Regions from separate parts of the Rahnella sp. RcJ3 genome, predicted to be linked through region 3. Evidence: predicted binding sites of a transcription regulator. Region 3 holds the regulator's gene; each other region holds the start of a gene.

Region 1 (6,839 bases), on a different contig from region 3:
AGCCATGGCACGAAGCGTACGGATCCAGCCTGCTACTGTTCTGACTGCTACAGGTAAACGCTCGGGCCCGAGGACAACCAGGCCAATCACCAATACCAGCAGCAGTTCACTAAATCCAATATCGAACACGGCTTATACCTGCTCTTTGTTTTGGCTCTTGGTGTCTTCTGCTTTCGCTTCTGGCTTGCTTTCAACAGACTTTGCTACGAAATCAGCATCAGTGGGAGAAACGTCAGCGTCTTTAGTTTTTGACTGGCTGTCGTCGTCACTCATGGCTTTTTTGAAGCCTTTGATGGAAGCACCCAGATCAGAACCCAGACCACGCAGTTTCTTCGTACCGAACAGCAGTACCACAAGAACAACGAGGATCAGGATTTTTGTAATACTAATACCACCCATTATTTTCACCTCAAACAGGAAGGAACGACATTTATTGCCGTCCGCAAACGGCATTCGATTTAAAACAATTTGCTCAGCTGGCGCGCTTCCATCCGATTAACCAGGAAACAACACCGGCTGCCATCAGGCAGGCGGGGTAAACCTTAACGCCACCCAACAGTAAGAGGGTTCCGCTCAGTAACAGCGTCGCACCCATTCCCAACAAATAACGAGACTGCCCCTGACGGGAACTCTGGTTATGGATCTGGGAGGAAAGCTTCTCAATGTTGTATTGCAACAGCTTGTGCTGATGCAGGCTCTGATAAACCAAATCTGGCAGTTCAGGCATTTTCTCAATCCAGAACGGCGCACGCTCTTTCAGTGCGCGGATCATCGCCGGCAGACCCACCTGATCACGAACCCAGCTTTCGAGGAAAGGTTTCGCCGTTGTCCACAAATCCAGTTGAGGATAAAGCTGACGCCCGAGGCCTTCTACATACAACAGTGTCTTTTGCAGCAACACCAACTGAGGCTGGACTTCCATATTAAAACGGCGAGCCGTATTAAACAGATTTAACAATACGTTACCGAAGGAAATATCCGCCAGCGGTTTCTCAAAAATCGGTTCACACACTGTCCGAATTGCAAATTCGAATTCTTCAACGTTGGTATCTCGCGGGACCCAGCCGGAATCGACATGCAATTCAGCTACTTTGCGGTAATCACGGTTAAAGAACGCGATGAAATTCTCCGCCAGATAGCGCTTGTCTTCCTTATTGAGCGAACCAACTATGCCGCAATCAATGCCTATGTAGCAAGGATCTTCAGGCGTTTCGTAGCTCACAAAAATATTGCCCGGATGCATATCCGCATGGAAGAAACTGTCGCGAAAAACCTGAGTGAAGAAGACCTGTACACCGCGCTCCGCCAGCAATTTCATATTGGTGCCCTGTTTTTTCAGCGCCTCAATATCAGAAACAGGGATCCCGTAAATACGTTCCATCACCATCAATTGTTCGCTGCAATAGTCCGGGTACACTTCCGGCACATACAGCATCGGGCTACCTTCAAAGTTACGGCGAAGCTGAATGGCATTCGCGGCTTCACGTAACAGATTCAGTTCATCGAGCAGCGTTTTCTCATACTCACGTACCACTTCACGCGGACGCAAACGGCGACCATCCGGTAACAAAATCGGTAGCCAGCCAGCAAGACGCGACATCAAACGGATATCAGCAACAATGGTCGGTAAAATATCCGGACGGATAACTTTGAGCACCACCGGTTTGCCGTTTTCTTTCAGGATCGCCGTGTGCACCTGAGCAATCGACGCAGACGCCAGCGGCGTCTGATCGAACTCATCAAACCAGGTTTCCAGCGGGCCACCCAGCGCGGCATCAATTTGCTGACGGGCTTTCGCACCATCAAACGGCGGAACATGGTCCTGAAGCAAAGCCAGCTGATCGGCTATGTGCGGGGGGAAAAGATCGCGGCGTGTAGACATCATCTGACCGAACTTGATCCAAACCGGCCCAAGCTGTTCCAGTGCCAGGCGCATGCGCTCACCTAACGGCTTTTCTTTATGACGATTTGGTAACCAGAAAAAAAGATAACGACCAATTCTCAGTGGTAACGTTAAGCGGATTTTAGGGATCAGTTCGTCAAGGCCGTAGATCAGAAACATGCGGATAATCAGATATAAACGTCGCATTTCCCTAGGCGTCACGGTTTGTCCTCCAGTTTTTTGATACGTTTATCCAGCGCATCCAGCTCACACACCAGTGCGGAAACCTCATCACTAAACCAGACAACTTCCAGCGGACCGGGTGCCATTTTCCACTCTTCAGTCAGCGTTTGCGCCACATAGCTCTGCTGGTGTTTCAACCCTTTTTGCAAAAAGCTGAAAACGCCCTGCACGGTCTGACTCAGCCCCTGTGCCGCAATGTCACCGATATAGGGTGCCAGAAATTCCGCAGGCTCAATTTCCGCCATATCCAGCAATGCAGAGAACTGCTGAACCAGGGCGATATCGCCATCAACTACCAGCTCGCCACTGCGCATCATGGGCGACAACTGCTGGCGATCACGTAACTTATGCAGCACTGACAGTTTCGAGGTGACGGTGCAATCTGCCGCGCCGTCCCATTGCCCGAGCACATCAATTTTCTGTTCACTGAACACAAACGTCAGTGGTGTACTCAGTTCCTGCAATTCAACACGCAGAACTTTACCGGCCAGACGTGTCCGCGCCGCCTTCATGCTGCGATCTCTGAAAAGCAGGTAATTAAGCGGCGTCTCGATAGCGGCAGTCAGTAACGGCGTTAACAACATCGGCATACTCATATCAGAATTTGAAACCCCGATGTAACGCCACAATGCCGCCAGTCAGGTTGTGATAAGTCACATTTTCAAAACCTGCGTCCGCCATCATTCCTTTCAGTGTTTCCTGATCCGGATGCATACGGATTGATTCAGCCAGATACCGGTAGCTTTCGGCATCGTGTGCAACCAGCTCGCCAATACGCGGTAAAATATGGAAGGAATAGGTGTCGTAAGCTTTGCTCAGCGGCTTCAGCACCGGTTTGGAGAATTCCAGTACCAGCAGACGCCCGCCCGGCTTGAGTACGCGGAACATGGAACGCAGCGCCTTCTCTTTTTCAGTCACGTTACGCAGACCGAAAGAGATGGTGATACAGTCAAAATAGTTATCCGGGAACGGCAGAGCCTCGGCATTCGCCTGAACGTAGCTGACGTTGCCGACGATGCCAAGATTGCGCAGCTTTTCGCGGCCCATCTTCAGCATGGAATCATTGATATCCGCCAGCACGACTTCGCCTTTCTCACCCACCAGACGGGAAAATTTTGCGGTCAGATCGCCCGTACCACCGGCCAGATCCAGCACACGTTGTCCCTGACGGACACCGCTGCAATCAATAGTGAAGCGTTTCCAGATGCGATGAATACCGAAAGACATCAGATCATTCATCAAATCATATTTTGCCGCAACGGAATGGAAGACTTCTGCCACCATTTCCTGTTTTTCATCTTTGGCTACTGTACGAAAACCAAAATGGGTGGTTTCCGGCGTCTGCTTTTCCATTATTTATGCCTGCTTTTTCAGTCGAACTCTTGGGGAGAAGTGTATCAGAACCCGTTCGAAAGCCCCATCACCGATGGTGATTCAACATATTGCAAAAATTCATGCATTGAATCACAAATACAGTGCAGGCCCTCTGACCCGCTATGTCTGCTGGTGGGGAGTTAACTCACCCGGGTTCAGCGTCTGTTCTTCTTCCGCATCAGAGGTATCGGGCAGAGATGCGGTGTCTTCAGGTTCATTTTCCGCTTTCGCTATTTCAGCCAGAGACGGACTGATAGGCCGTTTAACTTCAACACCCAGCGCGCGGAAACTTTCCACCTGTCCGATAAGATTACCACGGCCTTGCGAGAGTTTATTCATCGCGGATCGATAACTTCCCTGCGCTTTGTCGAGACTTTGTCCCATCGACTCCATGTCATCCACAAACAGCCGCAGTTTGTCGTAAAGACGTGCCGCGCGGTCGGCGATACGTTTGGCGTTCTGACTCTGATGCTCATAGCGCCACAAGTTACTGATCGTTCGCAGCGCCACCAGCAGGGTCGTCGGGCTGACCAGCATAATATTGTGCCGGAGCGCTTCGCTAATCAATTCTGGCTCACGGTCGATAGCCAGCAGAAAAGCGGGCTCAACAGGGATAAACATCAGCACATAATCGAGGCTGCGCAGACCGGGAAGTTGCTGGTAATCTTTGCGCCCGAGCAGGCGGATATGTCCGCGAACCGAGGCAATATGTTCATTGAGCGCCGCTTCCCGCTCGCTGTCATCCTCGCTGTTGAAATAGCGCTCATACGCGACCAGGGTCATTTTGGCATCAATCACTACGTCTTTATTCTGCGGTAACCTGACGACCACATCGGGTTGCATCCGGCTGTTGCTGTCAACCTGCACGCTGACCTGAGTCTGGTACTCATGCCCTTCACGTAAACCGGAAGCCTCGAGCACGCGGCTCAGCACCACTTCCCCCCAGTTGCCCTGCGTTTTGTTGTCACCTTTCAGTGCCTTGGTCAGGTTGACGGCTTCACGGGCCATCTCCACATTCAGTTGCTGCAGATTGCGGATCTCATGCGCCAGCGTATGGCGTTCACGGGCTTCCTGCCCAAAGCTGTCCTGCACCTGACGACGGAAACCATCCAGTTGCTCGCGCAACGGCAACAGTAACTTGTCGAGACTTTGCTTGTTCTGTTCGTCGGCACGGCGGCCATTTTGTTCGAAAATCCGGTTAGCCAGATTTTCAAACTGGCTGCTCAGGCGCTGTTCGCTGTTAATCAGCAGACGCTGCTTTTCTTCAGCCGCCATGCGGGTTTCATCCAGACGGGTTGAAACCTCACGCAACTCTGCTTCCTGCGCGCTGTTGATTTCCCGCTGCGCACGCAGTTCCTGATTCAGTTGCTCACACTCGTTTTGCCAGTGGGCAAGCAGTTGTAATTTTTCCTGACTGGCCGCCTGCAGGCTATGCAGTTTTCGCAGCTCAAGTTCAGCCTCACGCAGTTGCTGCTGCCCTGATTGCCGCTCGCTTTTGTGCGTATCATTTTCCGCTTTAGCCTGTTCCAGCGATTGTTCCAGCAAACGGCGCTGCGTTTCATACTCCGTCTGCTGTTGCTGTTGGCGCAGGCTGGCGATAAGCCAACCTACGAGTAAGCCCACTAACCCCGCCCCCAGGGCTGTCAGGATGCTGATATCCACGCGATTTCCCTCTTAAAGTCTCTTGCGGCCAAGGTAATGTCAGGCTGTATGGATGTCCAGTCTATTTTCTGTTGCATTGAGCCTTTGCGAGACGTCTTCCAAAAAGGAATTTCTCTGTATTTGCCCCCTTGCGATAGCCAGCCACAGAGAGCAGCATTCAAAACCAGCGGCTCAGCCACTGAATGCCGAAAGCACCTGGCGCCAGGATGCCGAAAGCCCAGATGAGTGCAGACGTCACATTCGCAATCTGGAAATATTTTTGCGGCATACCGCAGATACCGGCAACCAGTGGCACAACGGCACGAAGCGGGCCAAAGAAGCGGCCAATGAAAGCCCCGGGCATGCCCCATTTTTCAAAGAAAGCATGTCCACGAACCAGCATTTGCGGATGGCGGGAGAAAGGCCAGAAATTGCCAACCCGATCCTGATAACGGGCACCAATCCAGTAAGAAAGCCAGTCTCCCAAGAAAGCGCCTGCGGCGGCGGCGGCCCAGATGGGCCAGAACGGAATACCGGTTTCGCCGATCAGCGCGCCGAGTCCCAGCAAGATAAACGTTGCCGGGAGCAGCAGGGAAAGGAATGCCAGAGACTCACCAAAAGCCAGAAAGAAAACGATCGGTGCAGCCCACACCTGATGGGCGCGGATGAAGGTAGTGGTGTACTCAAGAAGGTCGTGAACAGTCAAAAATGCAGTTCCTTTTGTCAGAGATCCGGGAGGAGGTTCATCAATTATTCCAGATGGATTACTAACATGACCTTAACAGATCTGCTTAGCAGGGCAAAAAAACGGGCCGCCAGAGGCAGCCCATTGATGTGATGATGTGATGTGGTTGTTTTAGTTTTATAGGGACTAAATAAGCCTGCGGGCTGCTTCTACAACAATCTTCACCGCATGACTTTCAGTCTTTTTCATGGTTTCCGCATTAGGGATTTCCTGCTGCGTGCGGTTCACGATAACACCCGCCACCATCCCCGCGCGCAGACCCTGGCTTGCACACATGGTCAGCAGAGTCGCGGATTCCATTTCGTAGTTCATGACGCCCATTTCCTGCCACTCTTTCATCGATTCTTTGAAGCGACGGACAACACGGCCAGAGTAAGTGTCATAACGTTCCTGACCCGGATAGAAGGTGTCAGAAGAGGCGGTAACGCCAATGTGCGTCGCGGCACCCACGGCTTCTGCCGCCGCAACCAGCGCGGTGGTGCAGGCAAAATCGGCTACTGCAGGGAATTCCATCGGCGCAAAGTGCAGGCTCGCGCCATCAAGGCGAACGGCAGCGGTCGTGACCAGAACGTCACCGACATTGATGTGTGGCTGGATAGCGCCAGTTGTGCCGACTCGCAGGAAAGTACGGATCCCCAGTTGCGCCAGTTCTTCAACCGCAATAGAGGTCGAAGGGCCACCAATACCGGTTGAGCAAACAATCACAGATTTGCCATCAAGCTCAGCACGCCATGAGGTAAATTCGCGGTGGGAAGCCAGACGAACCGGGTTCTCCATCAATTTGGCAATTTTTTCCACGCGCTCAGGGTCGCCGGGAACAATCGCCAGCGTCGCGCCGTTTAAATCTTTTTTGGCCAGGCCAAGATGGAAAACTTCAGGCTGAGACATAACAAACTCCTCTGTGTGTAAGGTCATTTATTGGCAGGAGGAACACCCGGCAACTGTACTGAACAT
Region 2 (6,839 bases), on a different contig from region 3:
AACCGGCACTCACCAAACAGATCAATCTGCTGGAATCGACGCTGAACGTGGCGCTTTTTGCCCGCGGACGACACGGCAGTGCGCTGACAGCCGCAGGCCAGCGGCTTTTGCCGGAAGCGGAGAAAGTATTGCGACAAATGGCCGCGTTTATGCAACATGCCAGCCAGGTTGAAAAGGGGGGAGAAGGGCTGCTGGCGGCAGGATTCGGCCTGTCGAGTTTCATCCTGGCGCCACAATGTATTGCGAAATTCCGCGCAGCATATCCCGGCGTGGATATCACGCTGGAAGATCTGCCTTCCGCGCAGCAATACGACATGCTGCAACGCGGGGAACTGCACATTGGTTTTGTGCGTGTCCCGCCGCCTGCACCGCTCAGTTACCACGCGCTGTTTGAGGATAAACTGGTGCTGGTGGTGTCTGAAGATAACGGCGAGGATATGAGTGAAAGGCTCAGGAACCGTCCGTTACTGCGTTTGTATACTGAGCGGGCGGGGGGGCTGAATGCGCAGACAGACCGTTTTTTACAGGAGAATCTGTTTCATGTTTCATCGGTTCAACGGGCGGAGGATATCCAGACTATTGTCGCACTGGTAGCGGCCGGGATCGGCGTGGCGTTGCTACCCGAAAGCGTCGTGCATATTGCGCCGCCGGAGCTGAAAATACTTCCGCTCACCGGCCCTGCGACGCGCTGGCAGGTGGGGATTGCATGGGACGCCCGGAATGAAGATGTCATTCGCGATAACTTTGTGCGGATGGTGACTGAAAATCTCAAAGCCGCTGCCTGTATATAGAACGGTCCGGAATGTGGCCCGCGCCATCAGGCCGACGGCGATAAGTTCACCAATGCGAAAGACCCTGACCAGAATTCAGTTTCTGTTTCCAGCCGTGCGTTCAGGAAAGCCTGAACTACCCGTCTTTGTTCAGGTAAATTCCTGGCCGGGTGATGACCCAGGTGTAGTCAGGTTCGTTAACCGGTGTGTAACCAAACTTTTGATACAACCACGGCGCGGTAGAAGTAAAGAGTGCCATCCGGCGAAGTTTTGCTGTGACCGGATGCGACTGCACACATTCGATCAGCCATGCGCCCAGATTTTTTCCCTGATAATCTTCCAGCACATAGACATCACACAGGTAAGCAAAGGTGGCGTAGTCCGTGATAAAGCGGGCGTAACCGATCTGTTTTCCGTCGTCGAACAACCCGAAGTTCAGGCTGTTTTCTGCGCCAGCGCGCACCGTCTGTTCGTCAATGCCCGGCGCCCAGCTTGACCGGGTCAGGTAGGCGTGAATTGCCGGAATATCCAGTTTTTGAAAGTCGGTAGTGATCAGATAAGTGTCTTTGGTCCAGTTGCATACAGCTTTCAGGTTTGTCACGGGAACCTCACAAGTTCGTTGAAAACAGGTCGTTTTCTACCTTACCGGCTAACGCTGAGAAATTCACCCGCGTTATAGTTGCCAGGGTATGTGCCCGGCCTTTGACGCGCCGCACTATAAAAATCAGGCCGGATGATGTATCCTGCACTGATTATTGGTATGCTGTATATAATTACAGTATAAGGAGCGAATCATGGCTGTTGAAACAAAATTTGTTGTGGTCAGAAAAGGTGAAGAGAAAATGACTTTTGCCAATAAGAAAGAAGCAGACGCTTACGACAAGATGCTGGACATGGCGGATGCTTTTACTGAATGGCTGTTACAGAGCAATATCGGGATGGATGAAGCACTGGCGGAAAACATTGCACTTCACCTCGCCGAGCAGAAAGACACCGTCCAGCATATTCTGCGCACCAGCAAATTGCCGGAAGCAGAAATCGCACACCAGCCCGCCGCTGAAACGCCAGCAGAAGCAGAAGCAGAAGAAGTGGTCGCAGAAAACGTGGCTGCTGAAGAAAATGCTGCCGAAGAAAATGTTGCCGAAAAACCTGCCACGGCCAAAAAAGTCCGTGCGGTAAAAGCCGCGTAACTGAGAGAACAGCGTGCGTAACGGCACGCTTTCTTCCCCCCTGATACCACGCTCAGTATTTCAGTGGCAAACGGATCACTTCTTTCAGAATACCGTTGTGCAGCCTCACATATCCCCCCTGTTTCAATTGTGAAAGCACTTTCATGATCGTGCTGCGTGAAAGGTGCGTCTTAAGCTGAATGTAATGGGCAGCAGGAATATTTTCGCGTATTTCCGGCGGTTCTTTCATGAGTTCCATGAGCTGGTGGCGCAGAATTTCATAGGATGTTGGTGCCGTCAGCATTGTGCTTTTGACATAGAGATTGTTGGTCATCCTGAAAAAGTGCTTTGCCATTGGCTCCCACAACTCCAGACGATCAATCAGGGCATGCATCTCCGCCACGGTGGAGACGGCAATCTCAGATTCATCCTGCGCCTGAATAAACATTCTGGCCTCTGAGGGCACCGCACCGCCAATACCAATGATGCCCGGCACTGACAACGTACCTATCAGCACAGGTTCGTCGTTATGAAAGGTTTTAAACCAGCCTTTGCGAATGAAATAACAATAAAATTCCCCCCTCTCATACAGATGGAAGCGCGAGCCCGCGGGGACAGTACGGAACTGGAGATAGGGAATAAGCTCGGCAAATAGCTCAGCGGTAGCCTGACTGAGGTCTTTGCCCTTATCACTCTCGGTAACCATCGTTATTAACCTCGTCAGGCAGCAACAGCAGGGAATTACCTTAAATTTAGCAGAGTTCCCTGTCCGGTGAATGCGGCCTTAAGAGGCCGTTTGGGGCATAATCCTCTTTCCCCCCGCCATGCAAAAGGACAGGCAATGAAAGCTGAACATGAGTATTCACTGAAAACCCTCCCGGCTCCCGCGACTTACCCTCACATTTCCACTCCGGTATTATCCGATGAAGCCATGGCGTCACGCCTGCGTCATATCCTTCACGCGATGCAACAGCATCAGCTCGACAGCCTGGTGATTTATGCCGACAAAGAACACGGCGGCAATTTCGAATATCTTGCGGGTTTTATCCCGCGCTTTGAAGAAGCCTTGCTGGTGGTGCGCGCGACCGGTGAGCTGACTTATGTTATGGGGAATGAAAATCTGAAACTGGTTCCCCATGCGCGCAACGCGGGTCGCTGCCTGCATGCGCCGTTGTTTTCCCTGCCCAACCAGCCGATGAAACATCATCAGCCGCTGCACGATTTGCTTAAATCTGCCGGTATTGCTGACGCGCAGCACGTTGGCATCGCAGGCTGGAAACTGTTCAGATGTGACCCTGTCACGGATAAAACCACCTTTGATGTGCCCGCGTTTATCCTCGACGCAGTCCGAAAGGCCGCGGGCGTGGCTGGAGATGTGGTAAACGCCACCGGTCTGTTTACCTCGCCAGAAAACGGTGCGCGGCGGATTAATACCGCTAATGAAGTGGCGTTTTATGAATACGGCGCCAACCTGGCCTCCACTCAGGTGCTTGCGGCGCTGGATACGATTGCACCCGGCAAATCAGAAAAAGAAATCGGTCAGTTACTGGCAGGAGAAGGCCAGCACGGGAACGTGATTATGATTGCCGCGACGGGTGAGCGTTTCGCCCATGCGAATCTGTATCCTTCCGACAAAACTATCCGGCGTGGCGATAAGTTTTCGCTCACCACCGGATACAAAGGAGGCCTCACCAGCCGTGCGGCGTATGTGGTAGCGGCGGAAAATGAATTACCGGAAGAGGTTTCGGACTGGTTGCAGCGGCTTGCGATACCCTATTACCACACGGTAGTAACCTGGCTTGAAGCACTGCGTATCGGGCTGACCGGCGGTGAGCTTTATCAGCTTGTTGAGCAAACGCTGCCACAGAGCATCTATCACTGGCATCTCAATCCCGGTCATCTGGTTGCAGATGAGGAGTGGCTGTGTTCTCCGGTATACGGTGGCTCAGTGATCCCGTTTGAAAGTGGCATGTTGTTTCAGATTGATATTATTCCGTCATTACCCGGCTATGGTGGCAGCAGCATCGAAGATACGGTAGGGCTGGCAGATGAATCACTGCGAAAAGAGCTGGAAACGCAGTTCCCGGAGGTCTGGCAGCGTATGGTCACCCGTAAAAAATACCTGACGGACGTGCTGAGTATTCGCCTTTCCGAGGACGTGATTCTGCTTTCCAATACTGTCGGTTACCTGCGGCCTTTCCTGCTGGATAAGTCGCGGGCTTTGGTGCGGACGTAAAGCAATTTGCCTCATCATTAAACCCGGTGAAGTTCTTCGCCGGGTTCTTATTTTCCTCTGAATTTTTTTGCATTCATAATTTGTTACTTATTAAGATGAATCCTCTGCGCGACAGGGTTAATGTTAATAATTACTATTCACATTCTCATTTCGAGCTGTTCTGGTTAAAACAATAAATAGAAACAGACTCGCCCTTAAAAAAATTGCTATGGGAATGTGTTATGTCTTTGAATGGCAGGGTATATGACGTGCAGCAGGGTGCGTTAAAGGTAAGAAAAACATTTACGGTTTCCACACTGGCGCTGGCGATTTTTGTTCTGGTGAATCCGGCGCAGGCCGCTGAAACCGGCAGTGGGACGACAGGCACCGCGAATACCGCCGCATCCGGCTCGCAGCAGGATATGGTGATTGAAGGTTCGGCGACCGCCGCTGCCAGCGACGGGCAGGATTACGCGGTCAAAACCACCACTGCGGGCACCAAAATGAACCTGACGCCGCGCGATATTCCGCAGTCGGTCAGTGTGATCACCAAACAGCGCATGCAGGATCAGAACCTCCAGTCGGTGGGGGACGTGCTGAATAACACCACCGGCATCTCGACGGAAGTCATCGACAGCGAACGCGTATCCTATTTCTCCCGCGGTTTTTACATCAATAATTACACCTACGACGACATTCCAACGTCCGTCAGCGACACCTGGAATTTTGGTGATGCCGCCGAAGACACCGCGATTTATGACCGTATCGAAGTGGTGCGTGGCGCCACAGGCCTGATGACCGGGGCGGGCAATCCGGCCGCCTCTGTCAACATGGTGCGTAAACACGCCGACAGCAAAGAATTCACCGGCGATATCAGCGCCAGTTACGGAAGCTGGAACAAACAGCGTTACGTGCTCGATGCTTCCGGCCCGCTGAATCAGGAAGGTTCGGTGCGCGGGCGCGTGGTAGCCGGTTATCAGGATCAGGACAGCTGGCTGGATCGCTATCACAAGCGTAAAAAATTCTTCTACGGCGTGGTGGATGCCGATGTGACCGATAACACCACCGTGTCGCTCGGTTACGATTATCAGGAAAATAACACCGGCAACCCGACCTGGGGCGGCCTGCCAACCTGGTACACAGACGGCTCGCGCACGCATTATGACCGCAGTACCAACACTTCCGCCGACTGGACGAATTATGCTATTCAGTCGCGTAAAGTGTTCGCCAACGTTAAACATGACTTTGATAACGGCTGGACATTCCGTGTAAACGGCACACATGGCGAGCAAACGTTTAATGATAAATTGCTGTATCTGATGGATTTCCCGGATCACACGACGGGCACTGGTCTCAGCGGTTTTGGCAGTAAAGACCGTGGCACGCGCAAAGTGGATTCCCTCGACACTTACGCCACCGGGCCGTTTGAACTGTTTGGCCGTCAGCACCAGATGGTGGCTGGCGTCAGTTACAGCCGCCAGCACAACCAGACTTACAGCGCAGACGGTTCTCTCGACAGCGACACAATTGGCAGTTTTGGCAACAGCTGGAACGGCAATGTCAGCGAGCCGGAGTGGGGAGACTGGTATCTGAATGCGGACGATGTCATCCGCCAGAAAGCCGGTTATTTCGCCACCCGCTTCTCACTGGCGGATCCGCTTTCGCTGATCGTTGGCGCACGTTATACCCAATGGAGCACCAATGGCAGCAGCGGCAGCATGAGCAAGAACAACATCACGCCATACGGCGGTCTGGTGTATGACATCAACGACACCTGGTCGGCATACGCCAGTTATACGTCCATCTTCCAGCCGCAGACTGACCGCGATATCAACGGCCATTATCTGTCCCCAACCACCGGGAAAAATTACGAAACCGGGCTTAAATCCGCGTGGATGGACGGTCGTCTGACCGCCACAATGGCAGTATTCCGTATCGAACAGGATAACGTGGCACAGGAAGATGGCAGCAATTACGTTAACGGCTCCAGCGAGCAGGCGTATGTCTCGGTCAGCGGCACCGTCAGCAAAGGCGCTGAGTTTGAGATCAACGGCGCGGTGACCGACAACCTGCAAATGACCTTTGGTGCGACGCGTTATGTGGCGAAAGACGAAACCGGCAGCCGTCTCAACAGCAATATGCCGCAGACCCAGCTGAAATTGTTCAGCCGCTACCAGCTACCGATGATGCCGGATCTGACCGTCGGCGGCGGTGTAAACTGGCAGAACCGCACCTTCCAGGATGCCACCGGGCCGGACGGCGAAACGCATCGTGTATCGCAGGGCAGCACCGCGCTGGTGGACCTGTTCACGCGTTATCAGGTGACAAAACAGCTGTCCGTGCAGGCCAACATCAACAACCTGTTTGACCGCACGTACTACTCGTGGCTCAGTGATTACACCGTTTACGGTGAACCGCGCAATGTCTCGGTCAGCGCAAATTACACGTTCTGATATGAAGGTTTAACGCGCAATAAAAAAAAGGCACCGCCTGCGAGTTCAGGCGGTGCCTTACTGTCATTCTCTGTCCGTGCACGGGACTATCGTCGCGTGATCAGAGGACTGGAAGCAGCGGCAAAGGAATTCAGCATAGATGGATGTCAGCTAACTTATTTCAGCTTCCCCAGCGGCTTTTCAGGTAACGGACCGCGTCCAGCGTCTGCGGCTGGTTGAGGTAGTTTTCGCG
Region 3 (6,839 bases):
TTGATAGCCGTAACGCTCCTGAATTTTACCGACTAACTGATCACGTTTACCTTCAACCACTGTCAGGTCGTCATCAGTCAGTTTGCCCCATTGTTCTTTCACTTTCCCTTTGAACTGCTTCCAGTTACCGTCGGCTTGGTCCTTATTCATAAAATATCTCCTGTTACCTTGGGTTTTATGAACTGCATTTCGTCTTGCAGCTCGTCCTTAACACTTTAAAGGTTAGTAGAGAATCTCGATTAATCCTCCCTAAACAGGGATAAAAACCACTATTAGGATTAATCTAAAGCATGAAATAACGACAAAGCTGCGCTTATTTCTTTGAAAATAGCTGAAAAATCAGTGCGACGGAGACGAAAACCATGTGTCATGCCGCCAGTAACGACGCCATATCCAGCCCAGTGAAATCCCGCGTAACCCGAGGAATACCGTCAGCGCCAGCCACAACGCATGATTGCCCAGCAGCGGTAAAGTGAACAATGTCAGCCCGAACCCCAGCGCCGCCACCAGCATGCTGTTTCGCATATCCCGCCCACGCGTTGCGCCGATAAACATGCCATCAAGCAAATAGCACCAGACAGCCACCAGCGGCAGTATAATTTGCCAGCCAAGATATCGGTCCGCCAGCTCACGCAATTCCGGTAATGATGTCAGCGCATCAATGATCGCCCCACCCGCCAGCGCGTAAACCAGAGCAAAAAACAGCGCAACCAGCCCGGCCTGACGACACGCGGCATGCCAGACATTCAGCAGTTTTTCGCGGTTGCGGGCACCGAATGCCTCACCGGAATGCGCTTCGATAGCATAAGCAAAACCGTCAAGTGCAAACGCGGTAAATGTCAGCAGGTTCATCAACACGGCGTTGACCGCCACAATGTGGCTGCCCAGCCGCGCGCCCAGAACGGTCAGCGATGCAAAGCAAAGCTGCAACAGTAATGAGCGCAGCATGATGTCGCGGTTAAGCCCGAGAAGACGGCGCAAATTACCACGCCACGCGGAGGTGATTTCTGCGCCGGTGATACCGCGTCGTTTCATCACCCGCCAGACGAAATACAGCCCGATGAGTAGCGTGAAATACTCGGAGCTTGCCGTCGCCATGGCTGCGCCACGCACGTTCCAGCCCAGCCCGATCACCAGCCACAGATCCAGAATGATATTCAGCAAATTCCCGGCAATCAGCAAAATCACCGGCCCGCGAACGTACTGAATGCCGAGCAACCACCCGAGGATCACCAGATTCGCCAGTGAAGCCGGGGCGCTGAACCAGCGGATTTCGATAAACAGCCTCGCCTGTTCAAGCACGGGCTGGCTGCCGCCGACAATGTGAAACGCCAGCTCCATCAGCGGATGACGGAATACCACAATAATGACGCCCGCCAGTACAGCCAGAAGGAAGGGTTGTACAAAAGCACGCGCCAGAAGCTGATTATCTTTCGCGCCCAGCGCCTGAGCGGTCATGCCGGTGGTACTCATCCGCAGAAACAGTAAGAGCATAAAAAGGAAAGTGGTGATCATCGAACCCACAGCCACGCCGCCGAGATAATCCGGGCTGTCGAGATGACCGATCACTGCGGTATCCACCAGGCCGAGGAGTGGCACCGTGATATTGGAAAAAATCATCGGCAATGCCAGCATCCAGAGCGCTTTATCGGCAGGGCTTAAAAAGGTGTTTTTGAGTGTGTGTCGCAGGGAATGATGTTGCATAGAGAATCTCATGCCGGAGGTTCAGGTTATGCCTGTAAATGACATCGCCCCGAAAGGGGCGATGATGAGAGAAACGCATTTCTCTTTGAATTCACATGGATGCCAGAGGCGGCCGCCATCCATATTCAATTAGTTTTAGTCTTGTCTATCTGACACAGCAATTTCTGACTTAGTCATATCTGACCGAGTAATTCGAGTTATATCAAGGCGGCAACTAAGCGAACGCCGGGAGCATACACAAATATGTGACCGGGGTTCGCGAAGGCAGCCAACGCAGAGATAGCTCGAAGTACGAAGGTCAGATCCAGTCGCCGTTGCGGATAACACCTACGGCTAAGCCTTCAATGCTGAAATTCTGCTCGCGCAAATCCACCACGATCGGCTGAAACTCGCTGTTCTCTGGCAATAACTGCACCACACTGCCTTGTTTTTTCAGGCGTTTCACGGTGACCTCATCATCGATACGGGCCACCACAACCTGACCATTACGCACGTCTTGCGTTTTATGCACGGCCAGCAGATCGCCGTCAAGGATACCAATATCACGCATCGACATACCGCTGACACGCAGCAGGAAATCGGCGCTCGGCTTAAACATTGCCGGATCGATCTGATAGTGCCCTTCGATATGTTGCTGCGCCAGCAGCGGTTCACCGGCGGCAACGCGGCCAATCAGCGGTAAACCTTCTTCTTCTTCCATCAGCAGACGAATGCCGCGTGATGCACCGGAAACAATCTCAATAACACCTTTACGCGCCAGCGCTTTAAGATGCTCTTCCGCCGCATTGGGAGAACGGAACCCCAGACGTGATGCAATCTCTGCGCGGGTTGGTGGCATACCGGTGGTGGAGATATGATCGCGAATAAGGTCGTAGACCTCTTGTTGTCTGGTCGTTAAAGCTTTCATTCCGCCCCCTGGTTGTTTATACAGTCTTGCTGTGAGTATATACAGCTAAACGGTCAATGAAAACCTAAGATTGAATAAAAACAGGGCATAACGTTGATTCCTGGAATGCAGATTCCAAATCAGAACCATCGCGACCAAAAGATGCTGACCCAGACAAAAATCGCCAATATGATGGTCAGAAGTACGGCAGCAGAGCCGATATCTTTTGCGCGACCGGAAAGCACATGAAACTCAGGCCCGATGCGGTCTATTGCACATTCCACCGCGCTGTTGAGCAACTCCGTGACACAGACCAGCACGACGGATCCCACCAGCAGGATACGTTCAATGGTGCTGACATCAAGCCAGAAAGATAGCAAAATTAACGGGATAGCGACGCTGGCCTCCTGGCGAAATGCCGCTTCGTTTTGCCATGCCGCTTTGAATCCTTTCCAGGAATAGCCGGCCGCTTTATAAATTCGGGTAAATCCGGTGACTTGGTTCGCCATTTCGGGTACTGATCCTTAGAGTGTTTGCAGCATTTTAGCTTTTATATGACCACAGATCTCCACGGATCTTTCTGGTATCCTTGCGGCGAAATTGCTAACAAGAGGCTTCACGTTTTTATGTCAGGTTGGCGTAGACTTTATTACACATTATTGAATTTACCACTCTCATTGCTGGTAAAGAGCAAGGTCATACCTTCAGATCCGGTTACCGAGTTGCATTTAGACCCGACGCGGCCGATTTTGTACGTATTACCTTATAATTCCAAAGCCGATTTGCTGACGTTGCGTGCGCAATGTCTGGCGCAGAATCTGCCTGATCCTCTTATTCCGCTGGAAATTGACGGAACCCTGCTACCAAGCCATGTCTTTATAGCCGAAGGCCCGCGCGTATTCTCTTATTACACGCCGAAGCAGGAGTCCGTAAAGCTGTTCCACGACTACCTTGATTTGCACCGCAATAATCCGGATTTAGACATTCAGATGTTGCCGGTGTCGGTAATGTTTGGTCGTGCACCGGGCCGTGAAGGTCAGGACGACACGCCGCATCTGCGCGTGCTGAACGGTATCCAGAAATTTTTCGCTGTGCTGTGGCTGGGGCGGGACAGTTTCGTCCGTTTCTCCAATACCGTTTCCCTGCGTTATATGGCGACGGAACACGGCACAGATAAGACGATTGCTCAAAAACTGGCACGTGTGGCGCGGATGCATTTCTCCCGTCAGCGTCTGGCTGCGGTTGGTCCGCGCCTTCCGGCACGTCAGGATTTATTCAATAAATTGCTGGCCTCAAAAGCCATTGAGAAAGCGATTGAAGACGAAGCCCGCAGCAAGAAAATTTCCCACGAAAAAGCCCAACAAAACGCCATCGCCCTGATGGAAGAGATTGCCGCTGACTTCTCTTATGAAGCCGTGCGCCTCTCTGACCGTGTGCTGAGCTGGACGTGGAACCGTTTGTACAAAGGCATCAACGTTAATAATGCCGAGCGTGTACGCCAGTTAGCGCTGGACGGTCAGGAAATTGTGTATGTGCCTTGCCACCGCAGCCACATGGACTATCTGCTGCTGTCTTACGTGCTCTATCATCAGGGTCTGGTACCGCCGCATATTGCCGCCGGTATCAACCTGAATTTCTGGCCGGCTGGCCCGATTTTCCGCCGTCTGGGTGCGTTCTTTATTCGTCGAACCTTTAAAGGCAACAAGCTCTATTCGACGGTTTTCCGTGAATATCTGGGCGAACTGTTCAGCCGCGGTTATTCGGTGGAATACTTTGTGGAAGGGGGGCGTTCGCGAACCGGGCGTCTGCTGGAGCCGAAAACGGGCACGCTGGCCATGACCATTCAGGCCATGCTGCGCGGCGGTTCACGTCCGATTACGCTGGTACCGATTTACATCGGTTATGAGCACGTCATGGAAGTGGGTACGTACGCGAAAGAATTACGCGGTGCGACCAAAGAGAAAGAAAGCCTGACACAGATGCTGAACGGGCTGCGCAAGCTGCGTAACCTCGGCCAGGGTTACGTGAACTTCGGTGAGCCGCTGCATCTGACCACTTACCTGAACCAGAACGTGCCAACCTGGCGTGAAGCCATCGACCCGATCGAAGCACAACGTCCAAGCTGGCTGACGCCGACAGTGCAGGATTTGGCAGAACAGATCATGGTGCGCATCAACAATTCAGCGGCAGCCAATGCCATGAACTTGTGTTGTACCGCGCTGCTGGCCTCCCGTCAGCGTTCACTGACACGCGAACAGCTGACCGAGCAAATCGACTGTTATCTGCAATTGCTGCGTAACGTGCCTTACAACGCGGATTCGACGGTGCCTGATCTGACCGCTGACCAGTTGCTTGATCACGCGCTGAACATGAATAAGTTCCAGGTTGAGAAAGACAACATTGGCGACATCATCGTTCTGCCTCGCGAACAGGCCGTGCTGATGACGTATTACCGCAACAACATCCATCATATGCTGGTGTTGCCATCACTGATTTCAAGCATTGTGATGCACCACCGCCAGGTCAGCCGCGCGGAATTACTGCATCAGGTCGAACTGATTTATCCGATGCTCAAAGCCGAACTGTTTATGCATTTCGATACGCCTGAGCTGCCACAAGTGCTGGATGTTCTGACGCTGGAACTGGCGCGTCAGCAAATCATTCACCTTGAAGATGATGAGCTGACACTTAATCCGGCCCGTATCCGCACCCTCCAGTTGCTGGCGGCTGGTGTACGTGAAACGCTGCAACGTTACGCGATTACCTTCTCCCTGCTCACCAATAACCCAAGCATCAACCGCGGTGCACTGGAAAAAGAGAGCCGGATTATGGCGCAGCGTTTATCCGTGCTGCACGGTATCAATGCCCCTGAATTCTTCGATAAAGCTGTGTTCTCGACGCTGGTCGGCACACTGCGCGCAGAAGGCTATATCAGTGACACCGGCGATGCCATTCAGGAACAAACGCGTGAGATTTACCTCATGCTCAGCGACCTGATGACACCGGATATCAAGCTAACTATCGAGAGTGCGGGAATGCCTTCTGAGCTGCCGCAAGCAACGGAGCCACCGGCTGAACCGAAGATGGATGTACGCGATACCGATCATTAACCCGTATTAGCGCCAGACATCAGATTAAAAAAACAAAACGCCCGGACTTTTTACAGAGTCCGGGCGTTTTTAATTGTTGTCGCGCAGGCTAACTTACTTAGAAATTGAAGCCTGACAGGCTCATCAGAATACCGAGGAACAACACCAGCCCGACATAATTGTTCTGGTGGAAAGCCAGGAAACAGGCATCACGTTCACGTTTAGCAATCAGCTTTTGCTGATGCACAAACAGCGCAGCAGCCAGCAGCAACGACCAGTAAAACGGTGCGCTGAGCTGGGACAGATAACCGACAATCCCCATCAGGATCAGCGTTGCCAGTTGCAGAAGGCCGATGATCAGCGTGTCAAAACGACCAAACAGAATCGCTGTCGATTTCACGCCGATCTTCAAATCATCGTCACGATCGACCATCGCGTATTGCGTATCGTAAGCCACCGTCCAGCAGATATTTGCCACGAACATTAACCAGCAGCTAAGCGGCACACTTTCGCTCACAGCGGCATACGCCATCGGAATTGCCCAGCCAAACGCCGCGCCCAAAACCACCTGCGGCAGATGGCTGACGCGCTTCATGAACGGATAAATCCATGCCAGCGCCAGTCCGGCCAGAGACAGCCAAATGGTCATGCGGTTAAGCAGCAGAACCAGCAGGAATGACACCAGCACCAGTCCGGCGAATAATATTTTCGCCTGCTTGCCGGTGATCGCCCCGCTCGGCAATGGCCGGTGAGCGGTGCGTTTTACGTGACCATCAAACTTACGGTCAGCGTAGTCATTCACCACGCAACCGGCGGCACGCATGAAGAAAACGCCCAGCACGAAGACCAGCAAAATCTTCGCAGACGGCATTCCCCCCCCCGCGACCCACAGTGCCCATAACGTTGGCCACAACAGCAGCAGTGAGCCAATCGGCTTATCAATGCGCATCAGGCGGCAGTAATCACGCCATGTGCCCTGCGTCATACTTCCTGACACTCTCTGTTCTCCTTGTTGATTAGTCTGACTCATACCTTGCTCACTTTACCCTCAGGGCGGTGAACCGGCGAATCCGGGAGGAAAATTTCGGTCAGCAGCAACGGCTTATCAGACAAACGCAGGCGGGAACGGCGCGCCCATAATTCTCCCTGCTCACTGTGTA

Evidence for each region. The regulator LexA, encoded in region 3, represses DNA repair genes until DNA is damaged. The targets are predictions, from matches to a motif close to TNCTGTATGTACATACAGNA.
Region 1: a site for LexA is predicted at 5,204-5,223, ahead of rmuC (DNA recombination protein RmuC). Genes of this name have one in related genera too.
Region 2: a site for LexA is predicted at 1,532-1,551, ahead of DXU84_RS07735 (YebG family protein). Genes of this name have one in related genera too.

The regions. Positions count from the first base shown of each region.
Region 1 is NZ_QSNX01000025.1:14,030-20,868, forward strand. Features, by position in the region: gene tatB (Sec-independent protein translocase protein TatB) at 1-129, opposite strand, end outside; gene tatE (twin-arginine translocase subunit TatE) at 133-399, opposite strand; gene ubiB (ubiquinone biosynthesis regulatory protein kinase UbiB) at 473-2,104, opposite strand; gene DXU84_RS22230 (SCP2 domain-containing protein) at 2,101-2,709, opposite strand; gene ubiE (bifunctional demethylmenaquinone methyltransferase/2-methoxy-6-polyprenyl-1,4-benzoquinol methylase UbiE) at 2,723-3,478, opposite strand; gene rmuC (DNA recombination protein RmuC) at 3,620-5,161, opposite strand; gene DXU84_RS22245 (DedA family protein) at 5,319-5,846, opposite strand; gene udp (uridine phosphorylase) at 6,012-6,773, opposite strand.
Region 2 is NZ_QSNX01000004.1:279,395-286,233, reverse strand. Features, by position in the region: gene DXU84_RS07745 (LysR family transcriptional regulator) at 1-791, shown strand, start outside; gene DXU84_RS07740 (GNAT family N-acetyltransferase) at 907-1,371, opposite strand; gene DXU84_RS07735 (YebG family protein) at 1,565-1,960, shown strand; gene DXU84_RS07730 (helix-turn-helix domain-containing protein) at 2,013-2,645, opposite strand; gene DXU84_RS07725 (Xaa-Pro peptidase family protein) at 2,781-4,175, shown strand; gene fhuE (ferric-rhodotorulic acid/ferric-coprogen receptor FhuE) at 4,397-6,607, shown strand; gene DXU84_RS07715 (glycoside hydrolase family 10 protein) at 6,768-6,839, opposite strand, start outside.
Region 3 is NZ_QSNX01000010.1:194,474-201,312, forward strand. Features, by position in the region: gene DXU84_RS15145 (CsbD family protein) at 1-150, opposite strand, end outside; gene dinF (MATE family efflux transporter DinF) at 340-1,704, opposite strand; gene lexA (transcriptional repressor LexA) at 2,003-2,611, opposite strand; gene DXU84_RS15160 (diacylglycerol kinase) at 2,731-3,099, opposite strand; gene plsB (glycerol-3-phosphate 1-O-acyltransferase PlsB) at 3,217-5,700, shown strand; gene ubiA (4-hydroxybenzoate octaprenyltransferase) at 5,798-6,664, opposite strand; gene ubiC (chorismate lyase) at 6,706-6,839, opposite strand, start outside.